2 regions of the Amorphus suaedae genome follow, and region 2 is predicted to be linked to the other one. Evidence: predicted binding sites of a transcription regulator. Region 2 holds the regulator's gene; the other holds the start of a gene.
The links. Region 2 encodes PhoB, which activates phosphate uptake and scavenging genes when phosphate is short. Its sites were predicted from a motif close to TGTCATNNANCTGTCAT; they were not measured.
Positions count from the first base shown of each region.

Region 1 (8,232 bases), on a different contig from region 2:
GCTCGTGCTGGCGCCCGGCGACGTGAACCTGACGTTCAAGCGCTATTTCGAGGGGGAGGTCGCCCTCACCATCAAGGACGACTACGTGGTCGACGTGGAGGGGGCCGGCGTCGACGCCGACCTGATGCGCGACTACTGGGCCGCCTGGAAGGACCGCGACGCCTACGCGGTCTCCCACGTCGGCTGGGGCCTCAACCGCAACGCCCGCTACGACGCGCTGCAGATGTACGACCGGCGCGACACCAACGGCACCGAGCTGCGGGCGGTGGCGGGCAACTTCCTGTTCTCCACTGGCGCCAACGAGTTCGCCGGGCGCTACACCGCCGGCCATTTCGACCTGCCGATGATGCACACCACCATCGCGCTCGACGGGGATCTCGTCGTCGACGAAGGACGACTGGTGGACTGAGCGTGAGCGGCGCGCCGGGCGCGCGCCGCGTTCAGGCCGGCGTCGCCCGACCCCGTCCGGTCACTGCTCCAGCGCGTCGGCGCAGCGCGGCGCCGGCTGGTCGCCCCACGGCATGATCGGCACCGTCGAGGTGGAGTTCTTCGGGCTGCCCTCGATCAGCTTGTCGGAATAGACGAGATAGATCAGCACGTTGCGGTCGACGTCGCAGCCGCGGACGATGCGCATCTTCTTGAAGAAGAACGACCGCCGCTGGCGGAACACCTCGTCGCCCTGCTCGAAGGTGCCCTTGAACGACACCGGGCCGATCTGCCGGCAGGCCAGCGAGACGTCCGAGACCTCTTCCGCCACCCCGAACATGCCGGACACGCCGCCCTTTTCGGGCAGGGTGTAGTGGCAGGCGACGCCCGCCACCAGCGGGTCGTCGATGCCGTAGACCACCAGCTTGTGGTCCGGCGTCAGCATGTTCCACTTGGTCGACTTGTCGAAGATCCGGTCCGGATCCTCGGCGGAGGCCGGGGCGGACACGGCGAGGCTCGCCAGCGCGAGGACGAGCGCGGCGGCGAGCGACTTGGCGAGCGGGGACGTGGCCATCTTCGACGGGATCTCCTTCAGGGGTACGTCGATGAGATGGGAGTGGCCGGGGCGGTAGACAAGCCGGTTCCGCTGCCCCTCCGCTCAGTCGGCCGCGACCTGCACCGCCGACAGCTTCGCCTTGTACTCCGGCTCGACGTGGATGGTGACGATCGAATTGGGCACGCCGCCGCGCAGCCCCGCCTCGATGCGGTCGCAGATCGCGTGGGATTCCGAGACCGTCATCTCGCCGGGCACGACCAGGTGGAAATCGATGAAGATCGTCGGCCCGGAATGGCGGGTGCGCACGTCATGGGCCTGCATCGCGCCCGACGCGTGCCCGGCGATCAGCGCGGTGATCAGGTCCATCGTCTCCTGCGGCACGGCCTCGTCCATCAGGCCGCCCACCGAATCCCGGATCATCCGCCATCCCGACCACAGGATGTTCAGCGCCACCAGCATCGCCAGGATCGGATCGAGCACCAGCCACCCGGTGAGCCAGACGAGGGCGACACCGACGATCACGCCGCCGGAGGTCACGACGTCGGCCATGAGGTGGCGGCCGTCGGCCAACAGCGCCGGCGAGCGGGAGCGCCGGCCATGGCGCAGCAGCAGCCGCGCCCACACCAGGTTGACCACCGTTGCGATGCCGTTCACCGCCAGTCCCTCGACGGGGGCGTCGAGGGGGCTCGGGGCCAGCAGCGCCATGCCCGCCGTCGCGAAGATCGCGAGCGCGGCGATGACGATCAGCACGCCCTCCAGCACGGCGGAGAAATACTCCGCCTTGCTGTGTCCGTAGGGATGGTTGTCGTCGGCCGGGATCGCCGAGATGCGCACCGCAACGAGGGCCGCGGCGGCGGCTGCGATGTTGATGATGCTCTCGATCGCGTCGGACAGCAGCGCCACGCTGCCGGTCAGCCAGTAGGCCAGGAACTTGAGCGCAAACACGCCGCAGCCGATGGCAATGCTGCCGAGCGCGAGCTTGATCGCCTTGGTCATTCGGTCACCGAAGTCTGGGGCGTCTCCCCGCTCGGATCGGTTCGATCGAGCGAAACGGGACAGCCCAAGCTGTTGAAGCCGGAGCCGTGCCCGATCGGTTCGTCGACCTGACGGGGCATGGTTCCGGGACGCGGCCGCAGCCGTGACGATCGGGCCGGGAAGGGTCCGAATCGAACGTGTCCGACGCGCCCTGCAAGCACGCCGCGTCGCGCCCCTTGCGGGGCGGGATCCGCCGGATCCCGTCGTCGAATGTCTGTTCTACGCCGCGTAGGCTGGCCGGGAGGCCTGGTTGGCGGCGAGCACGTTCTGGAAGAACTGCTCGGCGCTTGCCTCCCACGAAAACGTTTCCGCGTAGGCCCGGCACCGGTCGCGTGGAATGTCGAGGGCCGCAAGGGCCGCCTTCCGGAGGTCGTTGTCAAGAACGCCGCACTCGGAATCCCCGACCACGTCGATGGGGCCCATGATCGGGAAGGCGGCGACGGGCACGCCGGCCGCCATCGCCTCCAGCAGCACCAGCCCCCAGGTGTCGGTCAGGCTCGGGAACACGAAGACGTCGGCCGAGGTGTAGTGGGCGACGAGTTCCTCGCCGAGCTTCGGGCCGGTGAACACCACGTCCCGGTAGCGGGACTTCATGTCTTCCAGCGCCGGTCCCCCGCCGACCACCACCTTGGTTCCCGGCAGGTCGAGCTTCAGGAAGGCCTCGATGTTCTTTTCCACCGAGACGCGGCCGACATACATGAAGATCGGGCCGGGCAGGTTCAGCGCCGGCGGCACGTCGGGACGGAACTTGTCGTGGTCGACGGCGCGCACCCAGCGGTAGAGGTTGGTGAACCCGCGTTCCGACAGCGAGCGCTCCAGGGTACTGTTGGAGACCATGCATCCGGCGCCCGCGTTGTGGAAGCGGCGCACGAACGAGTAGGACCAGCTCAGCGGCACCGGCACGCGCGCCGCGATGTATTCGGGAAAGCGCGTGTGGTAGCTCGTCGTGTAGGGCTGCTTGTTGATGAGGCACCACTTGCGCGCCATCATGCCCAGCGGGCCTTCCGTCGCGATGTGCATGTAGTCCGGCGCCATCTCGTCGATCCGGCGGCGGATCCCGGCCGGCGACGTGATGCTCAGGCGGATCTCCGGATAGGTCGGCAGCGGCACCGTGCGCAGACCTTCGGGCGACAGCACGTCGACTTCGATGCCCATGCGCCGAAGCTGCTCGATGGTGATCTGCAGCGTGGTGACGACGCCGTTGACCTGCGGATGCCAGGCATCCGTCACCATGACGATCTTGCTCATGCGGCGGCCTGCCGCGTGGTGGCGATCTTGGCCACCGGCTGCGAACCGATCTCGGTCCAGCGGATGAGCTCGAAGCGACCGTCCTGCGTCTCGCCGACGGCGGTGCAGCTTTCGACCCAGTCGCCGGTGTTGATGTAGTGCACCCCGTACTCCTCGTGCATCGCGGCATGGTGGATGTGGCCGCAGATGACGCCCTGCACGTCCCGGCGCTGTGCCTCGCCGGCCAGGGTCTGCTCGAACTTGCCGATGAAGTTGACGGCGTTCTTCACCTTCAGCTTGGCCCAGGCCGACAGCGACCAGTAGGTGAGCCCCAGCTTGCGCCGCACGATGTTGACCCAGGTGTTGATGCCGAGCGCGGTGACGTAGGCCCAGTCGCCGAGGAAGGCGAGCCACTTGGCGTGGCGCACGACGACGTCGAACTGGTCGCCGTGGATGACGAGGTAGCGCTGGCCGTCGAGGCCCTCGTGGATGATGCTGTCCACCACCTCCACGCCGCCGAAATGGGTGCCCACGTAGTCGCGCAGGAATTCGTCGTGGTTGCCGGGAATGTAGACGACCCTGGCGCCCTTGCGCGCCTTGCGCAGGATCTTCTGCACCACGTCGTTGTGCGCCTGGGGCCAGTACCATGACCGCTTCAGGCGCCATCCGTCGATGATGTCGCCGACGAGGTAGATGGTCTCGGCCTCGTGGTAGCGGAGGAAATCCAGAAGCAGGTCGGCCTGGCACCCGCGGGTGCCCAGATGGACATCGGAGATGAAGAGAGCGCGGTAGGTCTGCGTCTCGATCCGGTCTGGCACTGGCATCCTATCGACCACGATTCCGGTCCCGATGGCGTCGATGGGGTTGGCTGCAAGCTGTTTGCCAGCCTCAGCCTATTTCATCAACTCGATTCGAATATCAACTATATGACACCCCTGTGGTCGATTCACGACTCCGGGCCGCGACAAGGTGCCCGCGGCCGCCCCGTCCGGGTTCCGGAGGGCGCCCGACCCGCCGGAAATCCCCCTGCCGGATCAGCGCCGCCGGACCTGCATTGTGCATCGCGTCCGCTCCGGCCTACGGTTGACTCTTGCGCCTTCGTCCGTAGTGATAGCGGCACGTTTTTCCACCAGTCGCGGCGGATTTCGCCGTGTCGCACCGACAGCCGAAGATCCTGTTCGACACCGCGGCGGCCGGGGCGCTCGCCTGGGTGAATGCCAAAGGGGACGCAGGAATGCGATCGATTTTGTGTGCGGCGCACGCCGGTGGCCAGGGCAAGACGACCCTGGCCCAGCTCGTCTACCTCGGCCTGCAGCGGTCGGGGGCGAGCTACAAGCTGGCGTCCGCCGATTTCGTCGACGACACCGGCCGCTCGAAGATCGGCAAGATGTACCCCCAGCGGGTCACCGAGTTCGGCGTCGGCGCCGAGCTGTCGATCGCCAAGAAGGCGAACGACATGAACGCGTCCCTGAAATACTGGGACCGGCTCGGCCGCAGCCTTCTGGAAGGCGGCGTGGTGGTCGATCTCGGCGCCAACGTCGTGTCCCAGGTGACCGAGTGGGCCCGCGCCCGCCGGGTCAGCCAGATCTTCCAGTCGCGCAAGGCGCCGCCGGTCGACGTCATGCTGGTCTGCCGCGCCGAGAAGCACGCGATCGACGACATCGCCGACCTGGTCCGCCAGTTCAACGACCAGGACGTCATGCCGATCTCGCGCATGTACATCGTCCTCAACGAGGCCGGCGGCAGCTTCTCGAGCCTGAAGATCTCCCAGGAGCTCAACAAGATCGCCGAGAACCGCGCGCTCCACTACATCAAGCTGCCGCGCTGCACCTCCGAGCTGTGGCACCTGATGGAGCTGAACTTCGTGTCCATCGAGGACGCCCTGAACCTCACCGAGGACGAGGCGGCGGAGAAGTTCGACATCGACATCTGGGAAGCTACCTCGGGCGTCGCCGACCTGCGGATCTGGTTCGACCGCGTCTACGCGAACATGAAGGAAGAGGGCGTCTTCGAGGGCGCCTGATCCTTGCGCCGCCAGGTCGCCGCGATCCGGGCCGCCGTCTCCGAAAGGGGGCGGCGGCCCGTTCGTTTCGGGGGACCGCGGCGCGGCGGGCGGACCTATCCCCAGGAGAAGGCGCGGCCGCCCTTGAAGCGGCCCGCGCCGCGCGCCAGGTTTACCGGCGATGACATTGCACATCCTGAAACTCTGCGTCGGCGCGGACACGATCGACGACCTGCGCGGCTGGGTCGAGCAGCGGGTCGGCGCGCGCCGGGCCGCCGGCGAGGAGGCGGTGTCGCGCCACGTCACCCGCATGACGCCGAAGCGCGGCGACGAGATCGCCGGCTCCGGGTCGCTCTACTGGGTGATCCGCGGCTTCATCCAGGTGCGCCAGCCGATCCTTCGCATCGATCCCATCGTCGACGCCGACGGGGTCAAGCGGTGCGCGTTCGTGCTCGCCCCCGAGCTGATCGAGACGCGCAAGACGCCGCGGCGGCCGTTCCAGGGCTGGCGGTATCTCACCCCCGCCGAGGCGCCGCCCGACGACGCCGGGCTCGACGGCGACGACGACATGCCGGCCGACATGCGCCGCGAGCTGGCCGATCTGGGCCTGCTCTGACGCGCCCGCTCCCCATCTCCGGAAGGCCTTGCGACACGACGGCCTTTGCCTGCCGCGCCGGATGCGCCATCTAGAGGGGGTGAGCAAGGACAACCGACCCACCACCCGCACGCCCGTGCGCCCGACCGTGACGTCGACGACCGGCCAGCCGCCGGCCGAGCGGTCGCCGCGTGCCGACATCGACGCCTTCGTGGCGCGGTCGCGCGCCGCCGCCGCCTCGCCCGGCACCGGCCGGCGCGGCCGGCTGATGTTCGCGCTCGACGCCACCATGAGCCGCCAGGCGACCTGGGACCGGGCCTGCGCGATCCAGGCGGAGATGTTCCAGGAGGCCGGCAAGGTCGGCGGCCTCGACATCCAGCTCGTCTATTTCCGCGGCTTCGGCGAATGCCGCGCCTCCAAATGGGTCTCCGACACCTCCCGCCTGCGCGACCTGATGACGCGGATCGATTGCCGCGGCGGGCTCACCCAGATCCGCAAGGTGCTGGGCCGCGCCCTCGACGAGACGCGCACCGAAAAGGTGCACGCGGTGGTCTACGTGGGCGACTGCATGGAGGAGGCGGTCGACGAGCTCTGCGCGCGGGCCGGCGAGCTGGGGCTCCTGAAGGTGCCGGTGTTCGTCTTCCAGGAGGGCAGCGATCCGGTCGCCTCGCGCGCCTTCGCCGAGATCGCCCGGCTGTCGGGCGGCGCCCATCTGACCTTCCGCGCCGACGCCGCCGACGAGCTCGGCCGCCTGCTGCGGGCGGTGGCGGCCTACGCCGCCGGCGGCCGGGCGGCGCTCGCCGACATGAGCGCGCGCGGCGAAGAGGGCGCGCGGCTGCTGATCGGGAAAATGGGCTGAGATGATCTGGCTTCTGCTCGGGACCCTGGCGCTGGGCGCCATCGTGGTGGCGAGCCGCGGCTTCTCGCAGGCCGATCCGGCGGTGCTGGCACGGCGGCTGCGGATCGCGGGAGGCGTCGTCTGCGTGCTGGCGGCGGTGGGGTTCGCGGTGCGCGGGATCTGGCCGCTGTCGGGACCGCTCGGCCTGTTCGGGCTGTCGCTGCTCGGCTTCGGTCCGCTGGCCGGGATGCGCCGGTCGCGCGGGGCGCCGCGCTCAGCCGGTCAGTCGTCGTCGGTCACCACCGACTTCCTGCACCTGAGCCTCGATCACGACACCGGCGAGATCGCCGGCGAGGTGCGGGCCGGCCGGTTCGCCGGGCGCGGGCTCGACAGCCTGTCGAACGCCGATCTGCTGGAACTGCTGCACGAGGTCGCGGGCGACCCGGACAGCGTGACGCTAGTCGAAGCTTATCTCGACCGCCGGACGCCCGGCTGGCGTGAAGACCTCCACGAGGACGCGGGTGCGGGGGAGGGCCGCGCGTCGGCTGCGGGAGGTTCCCTGAGCGAAGAAGAGGCCTACGAGATCCTTGGTCTTCAGCCAGGCGCCGGAGAAGGGGAGATCCGCGCCGCGCACCGACGGCTCATGAAGGGTCTGCATCCCGACCGGGGCGGCAGCACGTTCCTTGCGTCGAAGATCAACGAAGCCAAACAGCGGCTTCTGCGCGGGCATAACTGACACGATACTCATCCCCTCGGCATCCCCAGTTTCAGCGGCGCGTTTCGCATCGGCGCCGGTCGTTCAGGTCGTTCGAAATCCAGGCAGGCGATGCCGGCGGTCCGGCCGCGCCGGCCTAGGACGATGGATTGAGCGCCCAGCAGGACACCTTGCGCTTCTTCAGTGCGCTGCAGGCTTCCCAGGCCTCCGACTTGGTCGCGAAGCCGGTGAAGCGGGCGCGGTAGAGGGTGCTGCCGTTGACGTCGACCCGCTCGGTGTAGATCTGGCGGTCGCCGAGGATCGAGCTGTTCTGGCGCTGGGCGTCGAGCAGCAGCGTCCGGGCGTTGCTTTCGCTTTCCGCCGCCGCGATCTGCACGTGCCAGCCGCTCGGCGCGGCCGCCGAAGGCGTGGGGGCGGCCGCGGTGGCGACGACGGACGAGGTGGCGTCCTCCGACAGGTCGACGCTGTCGGCCGAGCCGATGGCCGCGACCTGCTCGATCGGGTCGTTGGCCAGTTCCGCGGCGTTGACCGAGGCGGCATAGGCGGCGATCAGCTCCGGCGTCAGGCGCTGCGGCGTGTCCGGCGTCTCGGCGACGTAGACCGGCATCTCCGGACGCGAGGAGGGCACGGGCACGTCCTCGGGAGCGACGGCGGCCATCGCCGTACCGGCGTAGCCGCGCTTCGCCTTCGGGATGTAGGTGTTGATCAGGTCGGTCATGTGCTGGTCGCGGCTGCGGCCGGTGCGCCCGCCCATCACCACGGCGACGATGAACCGGCCGTCGCGCTTCACCGAGGCCACCAGGTTGAAGCCGGAGTCGTTGATGAAGCCGGTCTTGAT
Region 1 covers NZ_JBRJIT010000002.1:310,822-319,053, forward strand. The annotation lists gene AB7M35_RS15145 (peptidase M29) at 1-409, shown strand, start outside; gene AB7M35_RS15150 (CreA family protein) at 470-1,000, opposite strand; gene AB7M35_RS15155 (cation diffusion facilitator family transporter) at 1,085-1,978, opposite strand; gene AB7M35_RS15160 (glycosyltransferase family 4 protein) at 2,237-3,265, opposite strand; gene AB7M35_RS15165 (UDP-2,3-diacylglucosamine diphosphatase) at 3,262-4,068, opposite strand; gene AB7M35_RS15170 (hypothetical protein) at 4,395-5,267, shown strand; gene AB7M35_RS15175 (DUF1489 family protein) at 5,428-5,862, shown strand; gene AB7M35_RS15180 (VWA domain-containing protein) at 5,924-6,700, shown strand; gene AB7M35_RS15185 (DnaJ domain-containing protein) at 6,702-7,415, shown strand; gene AB7M35_RS15190 (D-alanyl-D-alanine carboxypeptidase) at 7,531-8,232, opposite strand, start outside.
Region 1: AB7M35_RS15165 (UDP-2,3-diacylglucosamine diphosphatase) is a predicted target of PhoB. The motif match lies at 4,160-4,176, and genes of this name have one in related genera.

Region 2 (8,232 bases):
CCTCCGATTCCGGCAGGAACTGCACCAGCACCCCGCCGGCGCGCCAGCTGTGGCGCGGGCCCTCGCCCTCGCGCCGCTCCAGCACCTCCGCGACGGCAAGGCGCACCGTCGTGGGAATCTGCTCGGACTGGGCGAAATAGGCGTGCGCGACCTCTTCCAGGCTGGCGCCTTCCAGCGGCACCACGCCCTGGTAGCGGCGCATGTGGCCGCCGGGATCGATGGTGAGCGCCAGCTGCCCCTTGCCGACCAGGTCGGTGAAGGCGACCGTGCCGGCCTCCGTCAGCGCGGCGATCGCCTCGCCGTCGAAGCGCGCGTAGGCGCGCACCCGGTCCGGCGAGCGGAAGTCCACGACCAGCAGGCTGACCGGGCCGTCGCTCTGGATCTGGGTGATGAAGCGCCCCTCGAACTTGAGCGCGCTGCCGAGCAGCACCGTCAGCACCATCGCCTCGCCGAGCAGGCGGGCGACCGGCTCCGGATAGCCGTGGCGCGACAGCACGCCATCGACCACCGGGCCGAGATGGGCCACGCGCCCGCGCACATCGAGCGCGTTCACTGCAAAAGGCAGCACGAGATCGTCGGGGGGCAGCCTCAACGGGTCTGCGCCACCGCTCGTCATTCCGCCGCCAACGTCTCCGCCAAACACCATGCCAGAATTCCTTTCTGCGCATGTAGGCGGTTTTCGGCCTCGTCAAAGACCACCGACTGCGGACCGTCGATCACGCTTTCCGTGACCTCCTCGCCGCGGTGGGCCGGCAGGCAGTGCATGAAGATGGCGTTCGGGTTGGCCGCCGCCATCAGCCGGTCATTGACCTGGTAGGGCTTCAGCAGGTTGTGGCGGCGCTCGCGCTCGCGGTCGCCCATCGACATCCAGGTGTCGGTGACGACGCAGTCGACCCCGTCGACGGCCTCGAACGGATCGTCGGTCCACACCACCTTGGCGCCGGCGGCGCGCGCCCGCTCGATGCTGCCGTCGGTGGGCGCCAGCTGCTTCGGCGTGGCGATGCGCAGCTCGAACGCGAACCGCTCGGCGGCGTGCAGCCACGAGGCCAGCACGTTGTTGGCGTCGCCCGTCCAGGCGACGCTCTTGCCGGCGATCGGCCCCAGGTGCTCCTCGAAGGTCAGCACGTCGGCCATGATCTGGCACGGGTGCGAGACCTTGGTGAGCCCGTTGATGATCGGCACGGTGGCGAACTCGGCGAACTCGATGAGCGCGTCGTGGTCGAGGATGCGGATCATCACCGCGTCGACGTAGCGCGACAGCACGCGCGCCGTGTCGGCGATCGTCTCGCCGCGGCCGAGCTGCATTTCCGCACCGGTCAGCATGATCGTCTCGCCGCCGAGCTCGCGCATCGCCACGTCGAACGAGACGCGGGTGCGGGTCGACGGACGCTCGAACACCATCGCCAGGACGCGGCCGGCCAGCGGCCCGTGGCCGCGGCGAGCGCCGTCGCGGGTGCCCTTCATGGCGCGGCTGTTGTCGATGATGCCCCGGAGCACCTCCTTCGACAGGACGTCGAGATCGAGAAAGTGCCGTGTGTTGCCGTTCGTCGTCATGCCGTTCCCCCGGCCTTCGTCAGTTCGCTCGCCTCGAGCGCCGTGGCGGCGTCGTCGAGACGGTTGATGGCTTCGTCGATCTCCGCCGCGGTGACCACCAGCGGCGGCAGCAGTCGGACGACGTTGTCGCCCGCCCCGATGGTGAGAAGCCCCGCCTTGCGCGCCGCCGCCACCACGTCCGGAGACGGCACCCGGCATTTCAGGCCCAGCATCAGGCCCTCGCCGCGCACGCCCTCGAAGACGCGCGGATGGCCGTCGACCACCGCCGCAAGCTTCTGCTTCAGGATCAGGCCCTGCTCGGACACCCGCTCCAGGAAGCCCGGCGCCAGCACCACGTCGAGCACCGCGTTGCCGACCGCGCAGGCGAGCGCGTTGCCGCCATAGGTCGAGCCGTGGGTACCCGCCACCATGGCGTCGCCCACTTCCGCCGTCGCCAGGCACGCGCCCAGCGGGAAGCCGCCGCCGATGCCCTTGGCGATCGCCATCACGTCCGGGGTGATCCCCGACCATTCGTAGGCGAACAGCTTGCCGGTGCGGCCGACGCCGGTCTGCACCTCGTCGAGGACGAGCAGCGTCCCGGTCTCGTCGCAGAGCTCGCGCAGCTTGCGCATGAACTCGTTGGCGAACGGGCGGATGCCGCCCTCGCCCTGCACCGGCTCGATCATCACCGCCGCCGTGTCGGGGCCGATGGCCGCCTTCACCGCCTCGAAGTCGCCGAACGGCACCTGGTCGAAGCCCTCCAGCGGCGGGCCGAAGCCCTCCAGGTACTTCGCCGAGCCGCCGGCCGCGATGGCGGCCAGCGTGCGCCCGTGGAAGGCGCCCTCGAAGGTGACGATGCGGTAGCGGTTCGGCGCGCCGTTGGCGTAGTGGTAGCGCCGCGCCGTCTTGATGGCCGCCTCGGTCGCCTCCGTGCCGGAGTTGGTCACGAACACCCGGTCGGCGAAGGTCGCCGCGCACAGCCGCTCGGCGAACCGCTCCTGCTCGGGAATGCGGAACACGTTGGAGGTGTGCCAGACCTTGCCGGCCATGTTGGTCAGGGTCTCGACCAGGTGGGGATGGGCGTGACCGAGCGCGGTCACGGCGATGCCCGAGCCGAAATCGAGATATCGTCGGCCGTCGGACCCGTTAAGCCAGGCACCCTCGCCGCTCTCGAACGAGAGATCAGCGCGCGCATAGGTCTTGTAAAGGGCCGACGTTGTCATTGGTTCTCTCAAGTTTAGGAGCCGGGGCCGGATTGTTGGCACCCGAAAAACAAATCGTGCCGCCAAGAGGCGGCACGATGGAAAGCTTTCTATATTCGAGGAACGCCGCCCGCTGTCAATGTCCGGCGGCTTTCCGGCAGGCTTGCTGCGACCTTGCGGCACCGGGAATTCCGCTGGGGAAAACCGACGCGCCGCGCGCCGCCTGGATCAGGTGAATCTTGTCATCGATTCGCGTGATGTTGTAGTATCCAAATCGTTAAGGCACGACATATCGTGCACGGCCCCACCCTGAACCGCATCGGCGCATACACGCGGCGTTGTCCGCGAGGCCGAAGGATTCTGCGAGCCACAGACGGAGGTCCCGAGATGGCCGACGACACACCGATGTCCTGGACTGAAGAACGCGTATCGCTCCTCGAGAAGCTTTGGGCCGAGGGGTTGAGCGCGAGTCAGATCGCCGGGCAGCTCGGCGGCATCACCCGCAACGCGGTGATCGGCAAGATTCATCGGCTCGGGCTGTCCGGTCGCGCCAAGGCGCCGGGCGCCTCGCGTCCGCGCAAGCCGCGTCCGGCCTCCAAGCCCACCAGCGGCCGCGTCGGCGGCGGTGGCGGTGGCGGCGCCACGGTCAGCGGCGGCGGTGGCGGCGCGGCGATCTCCCGCCAGACCCGTCTCGTCGGCAACACCGCGCTGAAGATCGTCGCGCAGGCCGAGATGGAAACCCAGCTCGCGCCGACCGCCGCGATGTCGGCCGAGGTGGTGCCGTTCGGCGACCGGAAGACGCTGATGGAGCTCAACGAGCACACCTGCCGCTGGCCGATGGGCGACCCGGGCAGCGACGACTTCGCCTTCTGCGGCCGCGAGTCCACCCCCGGCCAGCCCTACTGCAATGCCCATTCGCGGATCGCCTACCAGCCGGCGCCGGATCGCCGGAAGTCGCGCTCGGGCGGCGGCAGCGGCAGCCGCTGATCGCGGCCTGCCCCGGTCGGCCCGGCCGACCCGCCCCTTCGAACCCTCCCGGATCCCGGCGCCCCGCGCCGGGATTTTTCGTTTCACGCACCGGCCTCCGGTCAGGCAGGCCGCCGAGCCGGCTATTTCTCCAGGACGGCGAACTGGTCGTTGAAGGCGTAGCCGGCGCCGCGCACCGTGCGGATCGGGTCGAGCGCCTTGCCGCGGTTGATCGCCTTGCGCAGCCGGCCGACGTGCACGTCCACCGTGCGCTCGTCGACGTAGACGTCGTGGCCCCAGACGCCGTCGAGCAGCTGCTCGCGGGAGAACACCCGGCCCGGCGACTGCATCAGGAATTCCAGCAGCCGGAACTCGGTCGGGCCGAGGTGGATCTCCCGGCCGGACCGGCGCACCCGATGGGTGGTGCGGTCGAGCTCGATGTCGCCGGCCGTCAGCATGCCGGAGACGACCTCCGGCTTGGTCCGCCGCAGGATCGCCCGGATCCGCGCCATCAGCTCCGGCACCGAGAACGGCTTGACCATGTAGTCGTCGGCGCCGGTCGACAGGCCGCGGATGCGTTCCGTCTCCTCGCCGCGCGCCGTCAGCATGATCACCGGCAGCTTCTCGGTCTGCGCCCGGTTGCGCAGCCGCCGGCACAGCTCGATGCCCGACAGGCCCGGCAGCATCCAGTCCAGGATGAGCAGGTCCGGAACGCTCTCGCGCAACCGGATCTCGGCCTCGTCGCCGCGCGCGCACGCGTCGACGGTGTAGCCTTCCGCCTCCAGGTTGTAGCGCAGCAGCAGCGTCAGCGATTCCTCGTCCTCGACAATCAAGACCTTCGGCATCAGCGCGCGCCCCCGTTCGTGTTCAATCGTCTGCGCTGTAATTGACCGGGATATAGCTTGATTCATCATGCTTTGGCCGGTCTTCCTGCAGCTGCTGCCCGGTGATCATGAAGTGGATGTTCTCGGCGATGTTGGTCGCGTGATCGCCGATCCGCTCGATGTTCTTCGCGCAGAACAGAAGGTGGGTGCAGAAGGTGATGTTGCGCGGATCCTCCATCATGTAGGTGAGGAGTTCGCGGAACAGCGAGGTGTACATGGAGTCGATTTCGTCGTCCCGGTTGCGCACCGCGTGGGCGGCTTCCAGGTCCTGGCCGGTGTAGGCGTCGATCACCGCCTTCAGCTGCTCCAGGGTGATCTCGGAGATGTGCTCCACCCCGAAGATCAGCCGCTTGGTGTGGAACTGGCCCTGCAGCGCGATCACCCGCTTGGCGATGTTCTTGGCGAGGTCGCCGACCCGTTCCAGGTCGCTCGACACCCTGAGCGCCGCGATGATCTCGCGCAGGTCCTTGGCCACCGGCTGGCGCCGCGCGATGACGCTGATCGCGCGCTCCTCGATCTGCCGCTGCATCTCGTCGAGCCGGTGGTCCTGGAGGATGACCCCCTGGGCCCGCGCGATGTCGATCTTCGCCAGCGCGGTCACCGCCTCGGACACGAGCCGTTCGGAGAGGCCGCCCATCTCGGCGATGCGCCCCACGAGGTCGCGCAGCTCCTCGTCGTAGGCTCCGGTGATGTGTTCGCTTGGCATGCGGTTTTCTTCTTTGGTTGGTCAGGTCCGTGCGGTCAGCCGAACCGGCCCGTGATGTAGTCCTGGGTCCGCTTTTCCTTGGGGCTGGTGAACACGAGGTTCGTCGGCCCTTCCTCGACCAGCAGGCCGAGATGGAAGAAGGCGGTGCGCTGGGACACGCGGGCGGCCTGCTGCATCGAATGGGTCACGATGACGATCGTGTAGTTCTCGCGCAACTCGTCGATCAGCTCCTCCACCTTGGCGGTGGCGATCGGGTCGAGGGCCGAGCACGGCTCGTCCATCAGGATGACTTCCGGGTTCACCGCGACGGCGCGGGCGATGCACAGGCGCTGCTGCTGGCCGCCGGACAGGCCGGTGCCGGGCTCCTGCAGCCGGTCCTTCACCTCGTTCCACAGTCCCGCCCGCTGCAGGCTCTGCTCGACCACCTCGTCGAGCTCCGCCTTGGAGCGCGCCAGCCCGTGGATCTTCGGGCCGTAGGCGATGTTTTCCCAGATCGACTTGGGGAACGGGTTCGGCTTCTGGAACACCATGCCGACCTTGGCGCGCAGCAGCACCACGTCGAGCGAGTGATCGTTGAGGTCGTCGCCGTCCATCACCAGGCTGCCCTTCACGCGGCAGCTGTCGATGGTGTCGTTCATCCGGTTGAAGCAGCGCAGGAACGTCGACTTGCCGCAGCCCGACGGACCGATGAAGGCGGTCACGGCGCGCTCCGGGATGTCGATGGAGACGTCGAACAGGGCCTGCTTGGCGCCGTAGAAGACGCTCACGGCATCCGCGTCGATCTTCACCGGGCGCGGCGCCGGATCGGGCGTGCGCACCGTCTCGTAGGTGGGGGCCGCCTGGGCAGCAGCTGCGGTCATGGGTAGTCTCCCTTTCCGGAAAGAGGCAGGTGTCCGTCGGTGGACGTCGGCCCCTCGGATTACCAGCGACGCTCGAACCTGTGCCGCAGAAAGATCGCGATGGCGTTCAGGCAGATCATCAGCGCAAGAAGCACGATGATCGCGGCAGAAGTGCGGGATTCGAAGAAGTTCCGCATCTCGTTGCCTTGCCACAGATAGATCTGCACCGGCAACGCGCTCGACTGATCCAGCGGCGTCGACGGCACCGAGGCCACGAAGGCGTTCATGCCGATCAGCAGCAGCGGCGCGGTCTCGCCGAGTGCCTGGGCGATCGAGATGATCGCGCCGGTGAGCATGCCCGGCACCGCCACCGGCAGCGTGTGGTGGAACATCGCCTGCATCGGCGAGGCCCCGACCCCCAGCGCCGCCTGGCGGATCGACGGCGGCACCGCGCGCAGCGAGGCGCGGGCGGCGATGATCACGGTGGGCAGTGACATCAGCGACAGCACGAGGCCGCCGACCAGCGGCGCCGACAACGGCAGCCCCAGGTAGTTGATGAAGATCGACGCGCCGAGCAGGCCGAACACGATGGACGGCACCGCCGCGAGGTTGTTGATGTTCACCTCGACGAGGTCGGTCAGCCGGTTGGTCGGCGCGAACTCTTCCAGGTAGACGGCGGCGCAGACGCCCACCGGGACCGCCAGGAACATGACGATCAGCATCATCATGAACGAGCCGACGAAGGCGCCGGCGAGACCGGCGGTGGCCGGCGACGAGCGCGAGTCGGTGTTGGTGAACAGCCCCGTCGCGAAGTCCATGGTGATGACGCCGCGGTCGTAGAGCGCGTCGGCCCACTGCTGCTGGTTGGCGCTCAGCTGCTGGGACGACTGCGGCAGGTCGCGGTCGATGTTGCCCTTCAGCCAGACGTCGACGTTGGCGCTGGCCGTCAGCGAGACCTCGCGACGCTGGCCGATCAGCGACGGGTCGTTCATCACCAGGTCGCGCAGCCGCACCCGCTCGCCGGAGGCGACCATGCCGAGCGCGCTGCGCGGATCCTCGGCGGCGGCCGGGATGAGCTCGGCGAACGCGTTCTGGACGATCTTGTTCCAGTTCACGAAGGCGAGCTTGCGCTGCCAGGACTGCAGCTCTTCGATGAACTCGGCCGGCGACTGGTCGGCCGTCTGCACCGGCTTCTCCGGCACCTTGATGATCTCGGGATCGAAGTAGACCTCGAGATGGACGGTCGCCTGCCAGAAGGCCGGCAGCCCCTTGTAGAGGATGCTGCCGAACAGGATGCCGACGAACGCGATGCCCAGGAGCAGCGCCGTCAGGCCGATCGCCCGGAAACGGACTTCCGCGCGCTTGCGGCGGCCAAGCGACCTGGCGACGATCTTGCCGATCGCCTCATGGGACCTGGCGGAGGAGGCGGTGTCGATCGAGGACATGGATCACTCGTATTGTTCGCGATAGCGGCGGACGATGTGAAGCGCGACGACGTTCAGCCCCAGCGTGATGACGAACAGGGTCAGACCGAGCGCGAAGGCGACCAGGGACTGCGGGCTGGCGAAGTCGACGTCGCCGGTGAGCTGGTTGACGATGGTCACCGTCACCGTGGAGACCGCCTCGAACGGGTTGGCCGTGAGCACCGGGCTGTTGCCGGCGGCGAGCACCACGATCATCGTCTCGCCGACGGCGCGGCTGACGGCCAGCAGGAAGGCGCCGACGATGCCCGGCAGCGCGGCCGGCAGGATCACCTTGCGGATCGTCTCCGACTTCGTCGCCCCGAGGCCGAGCGAGCCGTCGTGCATCGCCTTCGGCACCTGCGAGATGATGTCGTCGGAGAGCGAGGAGACGAAGGGGATGATCATCACCCCCATGACGACGCCGGCGGTGAAGGCGCTCGTCGCCTGGACGTGCAGGCCGAACAGCGCGCCGACCTCGCTGAAGAACGGGCCGACGGTGACCAGCGCGAAGAAGCCGTAGACGATGGTCGGGATGCCGGCCAGCACCTCCAGGAGCGGCTTCGCCACGAAGCGCAGCTTCGGCCCGGCGTACTCGGAGAGATAGACCGCCGACATCAGCCCGACCGGCACCGCGACCAG
Region 2 covers NZ_JBRJIT010000003.1:195,877-204,108, forward strand. The annotation lists gene AB7M35_RS22340 (Hsp33 family molecular chaperone) at 1-646, opposite strand, end outside; gene argF (ornithine carbamoyltransferase) at 613-1,554, opposite strand; gene AB7M35_RS22350 (acetylornithine transaminase) at 1,551-2,756, opposite strand; gene AB7M35_RS22355 (GcrA family cell cycle regulator) at 3,123-3,722, shown strand; gene phoB (phosphate regulon transcriptional regulator PhoB) at 3,845-4,546, opposite strand; gene phoU (phosphate signaling complex protein PhoU) at 4,569-5,291, opposite strand; gene pstB (phosphate ABC transporter ATP-binding protein PstB) at 5,327-6,151, opposite strand; gene pstA (phosphate ABC transporter permease PstA) at 6,211-7,575, opposite strand; gene pstC (phosphate ABC transporter permease subunit PstC) at 7,579-8,232, opposite strand, start outside.